2 regions of the Clostridium sp. D5 genome follow, and region 2 is predicted to be linked to the other one. Evidence: predicted binding sites of a transcription regulator. Region 2 holds the regulator's gene; the other holds the start of a gene.

Region 1 (3,197 bases), on a different contig from region 2:
GCCGCTTTTGCATTTGCTCCTACTACTTCCGGATCTGCTGCAAATTTCACTTCCTGTCCGAGCAGTTCGGATAATCTGACTGCTACCGGTGCAAGTGATAATTCTGGAAGAGGCTGTCCCTTCGGCTTACCGAGATGTGAACAGAGGATCACTTTACCGCCGTCCGCAACCAGCTTTTTGATGGTAGGAAGTGCAGCTACAAGGCGGTTCTCATCTGTAATCTTTCCGTCGATCAATGGTACATTAAAGTCGCATCTTACAAGAACTTTTTTACCCTTAACATTAATATCGTCTACTGATTTTTTGTTGAGCATTTTATTGCCTCCTGTTTATTTAATAAGAAAATAGAGTTTCGCTTGCGAAACTCGCGCCTGCGGCGGCCGCATCGCGACATCTGCCTCTTACACCGCAGTGCGCATCCCCCGGAGGGTTTTTATGTTATAGGAAATGCCAGAGGAATTTCCTATAACATAAAAAAGGATCCGGCCCTATATTAGACCGGACCCTTTGTGAGTCTATTTTTTAGAAATTAATCTGCCGATTAAATTTTCCGAAATGCCGACTTACAGTAATGTTCCAAAGTATTTGATTGTTCTTACCATCTGGCTTGTGTAAGAATTCTCATTGTCATACCATGATACAACCTGTACCTGTGTTGTTCCGTTGTCCAGAGGAAGTACCATTGTCTGTGTAGCATCGAATAAAGAACCAAAGTTCATTCCTACGATATCGCTGGATACGATCTCATCTGTGTTGTATCCGAAAGATTCGTTGGAAGCAGCTTTCATAGCTTCGTTGATCTGATCAACTGTTACATTTCCTTCAACTACTGCTGTCAGGATTGTTGTTGATCCTGTAGGAGTAGGAATACGCTGAGCAGCTCCGATCAGCTTGCCGTTCAGGGCCGGGATAACCAGACCGATCGCTTTTGCTGCGCCTGTGCTGTTAGGAACGATATTAACTGCAGCTGCACGGGATCTTCTCAGATCGCCTTTTCTCTGCGGTCCGTCAAGTGTCATCTGATCACCTGTGTAAGCGTGGATTGTGCACATGATACCTGTTTTGATTTCAGCCAGGTCGTTCAGTGCTTTAGCCATAGGTGCCAGACAGTTTGTTGTACAGGAAGCTGCTGAGATGATGTTGTCATCTTTTGTCAGTTCATCGTGATTAACATTGTATACGATTGTAGGAAGGTCATTTCCAGCTGGAGCGGAGATAACTACTTTCTTAGCGCCTGCTTTGATGTGAGCTTCTGCTTTTGCTTTTGATGTATAGAAGCCTGTACACTCCAGAACTACGTCTACACCGATCTCTCCCCATGGAAGTTCTTCAGCGTTAGCTTTTGCATAGATTTTGATTTCTTTTCCGTCTACTGTGATAGAGTCCTCACCAGCTGTAACTTTGTCAGCAAGTGCATATTTTCCCTGTGTTGAGTCATATTTTAATAAGTGAGCCAACATTTTTGGAGATGTTAAGTCGTTGATTGCAACTACTTCATATCCTTCTGCTCCGAACATCTGTCTGAATGCGAGACGTCCAATACGTCCAAATCCATTAATCGCTACTTTTACTGCCATGATTAATTCCTCCTAAAGTTTTAAAAGTTGTTAACTGTTACACAGTCATTTATATTGTGAAATCCTCAGCAAACATAATGTTTGTTAAAGATTCATCAACTACGGTTTATTGTACTAAATCAAGAACAAAAATTCAAGTGCTAAATGCATTTTTATGGAAGTTGTTGAAAAATCGGCTTTCTGGCCTTAAATTCTGTGTAGTATTTAAAACCGCAGCCCTTGAGGATGTCCCCCGCCTTCTGAAAATCGTAGGCAATATGCTCCGGCTGATGCCCGTCAGCGCCGATTGTTATGACCTCACCGCCCAGCTCCCTGTAACGTCTGATCACATCCGGATGGGGGTGGCAGAAGCCAAGCCCGTATTTGAACCCGGCCATGTTCATTTCAATACCTTTTCCCATGGAAATGACCTTTTTCAGGATCTCATCCAGGCAGTCCGCATATTTCCGGTAACTGTATTCCTGTGCCTGGTTCTTACCATAACGCACCACATAGTCAATATGGCCCAGTACATCAAAATCCTCCACTGCTTCTATATCTTCCAGTGTTACCCGGAATGTCTCTCTGTATGCCTCTTCATCGGTCCGTTTCTCAAACATCTCCCTGTAATAGGGGTCCTCACCGTTCACCACATGAACCGATCCTATCACAAAATCAAATGGATATTTATTCACTAATTCTTTATAATATTCTCCCAGGTGAGGCTGCAGTCCGATCTCAATCCCAATACACACTTCGATCTTGTCCGCATATTCCTCCCTGAGGGAAGTCAACTCCCGAAAATATTTGTCTATATCAAATGTAAATGCCGTAATGCCTACATCCTCATGATAAGGATAGTCTTTGTCATTATGGTCAGTGATACAGATTCTCCTCATCCCCTTTGCAATAGCACCCTCTATCATATCTCTGGGGGCCGCCTCGCTGTCCGAAGAAAAATCCGTATGCATATGAAAATCACTGGTTATCATAAAATGGTTCCTCCACCGAGTACATATTCACCGTCGTAAAATACAACAGCCTGTCCGGGAGTTACTGCACGCTGCGGCTCTTCAAATGTACAGAGCACTTCATCCGTTCCCGTCTTTTCAATTATACACCAGGCTCCTTTATGGTTATAGCGTATTTTTGTAAAGACACGTAAAGGTTCTGTCAAATCTTCCACCGACATAAAGTTCAGCCTGTCCGCTTTCAAAGTGTGTGTCATAGATTCTTCATTTGTACCGATCACCACTTCATTGGTATCGGGACGGATTTCCAGCACAAAAGCAGGATATCCCAGGGCGAGTCCCAGGCCCTTCCGCTGTCCCACCGTATAGTGTGTGATCCCTTTGTGGCGTCCCAGCACCCGGCCGTCACTGCTCACAAAATTTCCCTCCGGCATCCTGATCCCCGCGGTTTCTTCTATATAAGATGCATAATCACCGTCCGGCACAAAACAGATATCCTGGCTGTCAGGCTTATTTGCAACCATCAGGCCTATTTTTTCTGCAATCCTTCGCACTTCATCCTTGGAGTATTCCCCCACAGGCATCAGCGTATGCTCCAGCTGTTCCTGGGTCAGGTTATAAAGTGCATATGTCTGATCCTTTGCAAGCGTAGCTGAACGTCTCAGAGTAA
Region 2 (3,197 bases):
AAATCTGTACAAGACCGGCACCGCAGGTATATGCCGCTTTTGCGCTGAGATATGCAGCTCCCGACATGCCCCGGCTTCCGGTAATCATCAGAATCTTTCCATAAGTGCCCTTATGAGAATTGGGCTTTCTGGAAGGAATCAGTTCCGGCAGATCCGATTTTTCAAATGTATAACAGACACCCGGCTCCTTTTCAAAAAGTTTCCGGCTGATTCCGATCGCCACGGGAATCGTTTTTCCTGCATACTGATGCCCCGGATGAAGGATGCATCCGAGCTTTTCGCACTCAAAAGTGACTGTCAGATCGGCGCAGAATGCCGTGCCCAGTACATTTCCAGTAGCGGAACAGATACCGGAAGGGATATCGACAGCAACCTTCTGCCCCGGCAGATCATTCATCTTTTTAATATTTGCTGCATAAGCTCCCAATACTTCTCTATTGAGGCCTACACCAAAGACGGCATCCACTATAACAGTATATTCCTGCCTGCTGATTGTTGTTACTATAGGAACACCGCATTTTTCAGCGATTTTCATCTGCTGTCTGCAATCCGGAGTCATAGACGCTTCATTTCCAATAAAAGCAGCTTCTGCCTGACATCCCTTTTCCTTTAAAAGGCGGGCAATCGCAAAGCCATCCCCTCCATTGTTGCCGGAACCGCATACAACCAGCGTTCTCTGTGTATTGATCTTCTCCTGTTCCATGGCAGTCACTGCCGCCAGTGCAGCACGCTCCATCAGCACCATAGAAGGAAGTCCGATTTCATCAATTGTATAGTTGTCTGCTTTCTGCATCCATTCGCCGGTAGGCAGATATCTCATAAGATCACTCTCCTTACTTCTCTGAAAACGAAACAACGTGTAAAAAAGGCACAAAGCCTTTGTTACACGTCTTGTGTTGTCGGTTATTTCTCATGTTCCTCATTATAACGACTGATATTATATGACAGCTTCATTAAGCTGTCATATAAATGTACGCTTTCTACAATTACGTCATCCGGTAAGTGCAGGTCTGTATGTGCAAAATTCCATATACCCTTAATCCCGTTCTCAACAAGCATATCGGCCACTTCCACCGCTTTTGACTTTGGAATTGTAAGTGCAGCGATCTCAATATCCGTATTTTTGACAAATTGTCTCAGATCATCCATCATACGGATCGGTATTCCGCGTATTGTTACGCCTTCCAGCCTTGGGTTAACGTCAAAAATACCCTGCAGTATAAATCCGCTCTTTTCAAAAGCCGCGTAATTGGCAAGTGCCTGTCCCAGATTCCCGGCACCTATGATGATTACGTTATGTTTTCGGTTTAATCCAAGAATCTTACCTATCTCGGTATAGAGATACTTGACATTGTATCCATAACCCTGTTGTCCGAAACCACCAAAGTTATTTAAATCCTGGCGAATCTGAGATGCCGTGACACTCATCTTCTTACTCAGGTCATTTGATGAAATACGTTCTACTCCTGCATCCAGCAGTTCTCCCAGATATCTGTAATATCTTGGCAGCCGTCCAATTACCGCACGTGATATCTCTCTATCTTCCACAGCTATCGCCCTCCAAACTTAATCTAGGTTATATTATATAGAATTGTACGGACAAAGTCAAATTTTTAGTTGTATTTTAAACTATTTTCGTTATAATGGAATAAGTATGTAAATTTTGGACAAAGAGCAGGACTTGGCGGTTATTGCATACCCAGAGGGCATCCCGTAATGCATGCCCTTCGGGCGGGTCTGCAGCACAGCTGCAGAATAAGGTATACCCAGAGGGCACCCCGTAATGCATGCCCTTCGGGCGGGTCTGCAGCACAGCTGCAGCATAAGGTATAACCGGCAGGCCTGATACTGAAGAGAACAGGAGGTTTCTAATGATACTGGCATGTCATAATCTCAATAAGGCATTCGGCGGACAGCTCATCGTCAGAGATGGTTCCTTCCATATAGAAGACAGGGAAAAGGCGGCTCTGGTCGGGGTAAACGGGGCTGGAAAATCCACCATATTAAAAATGATTGTGAAGGAAGAGCCTGCTGACAGCGGTGAATTTGTACTGACAAAGGGGAAAACACTCGGATATCTTGCACAGCAGCAGAATCTTGAGGGCGGCCGTTCCATATATGAGGAAGTAAAAACAGCGAAGGCGGATATTATAGAGCTTGAAAACCAGATCCGCTCGATAGAAAAAGAATTAAAATCACTGACCGGGGAGGCACTTCAGGGCAGACTTGACACCTATCACAGAATGATGTCAGAGTTTGAGGCACAAAACGGTTATGCTTACGAGAGTGAGCTGACAGGAGTCCTGAAGGGTCTGGGCTTTCAGGAGGCGGATTTTGATAAAAAGACTGACACTCTCTCCGGCGGGCAGAAAACAAGGGTCTCTCTGGGCAAGCTGCTTCTTACAAAGCCCGATATTCTGCTTCTGGATGAGCCTACGAACCATCTGGACTTAAATTCAATCACCTGGCTGGAAACATATCTGCTCAATTATCCTGGGGCTGTATTTATTGTATCCCATGACCGTTTTTTCTTAAACCGTGTGGTTACAAAAGTAGTGGAGATAGAAAACGGAGCTGTGAGGATGTATTCCGGCAACTATAAGGCTTATGCGGATAAGAAGCAGCAGATCCGGGATGCCATGATGAAAGAATATCTGAATCAGCAGCGGGAAATCAAGCATCAGGAGGCCGTCATTGAGAAGCTACGTTCTTTCAACCGGGAAAAGTCCATTAAGCGGGCGGAAAGCCGCGAGAAACTGCTGGACAAAATGACGTTAGTTGATAAGCCTCAGGAGGCAGCAAAGGATATACATTTTTCCCTGGAGCCATCTTCCTTAAGCGGCAACGATGTACTTTCAGTGGAAGGCCTGTCTAAACGCTTTGACAGCCAGACCTTATTCCAGGATATCAGCTTTGACATAAGACGCGGCGAACATGTGGCGGTCATTGGAGATAACGGAACAGGTAAAACCACTCTTCTGAAAATTATTAACCAGGTGGTTCCTCCGGATACTGGCTCTTTTACGTTGGGATCTAAGGTGAAAATCGGTTATTATGACCAGGAGCATCATGTACTGCATGATATGAAAAATATATTCGAGGAGATTTCGGATGACTATCCTTCCCTGAATAATACGCAGATCAGAAATACTCTTGCGGCTTTTCAGTTTACCGGGGATGATGTATATAAACGAATT

Evidence for each region. Region 2 encodes Rex, which represses fermentation and respiration genes when NADH is low (regulators of the CRP and FNR family bind a similar motif). Its sites were predicted from a motif close to ATTGTTAANNNNTTAACAAT; they were not measured.
Region 1: the regulator Rex is predicted to act here: its motif matches at 1,658-1,677, upstream of gap (type I glyceraldehyde-3-phosphate dehydrogenase).

Annotation. Positions count from the first base shown of each region.
Region 1 covers NZ_GL870820.1:66,564-69,760, reverse strand. The annotation lists gene HMPREF0240_RS20480 (phosphoglycerate kinase) at 1-314, opposite strand, end outside; gene gap (type I glyceraldehyde-3-phosphate dehydrogenase) at 564-1,577, opposite strand; gene HMPREF0240_RS20470 (histidinol-phosphatase HisJ family protein) at 1,730-2,548, opposite strand; gene mnmA (tRNA 2-thiouridine(34) synthase MnmA) at 2,545-3,197, opposite strand, start outside.
Region 2 covers NZ_GL870814.1:193,768-196,964, reverse strand. The annotation lists gene HMPREF0240_RS14440 (bifunctional ADP-dependent NAD(P)H-hydrate dehydratase/NAD(P)H-hydrate epimerase) at 1-820, opposite strand, end outside; gene HMPREF0240_RS14435 (redox-sensing transcriptional repressor Rex) at 904-1,548, opposite strand; gene HMPREF0240_RS14430 (ABC-F family ATP-binding cassette domain-containing protein) at 1,872-3,197, shown strand, end outside.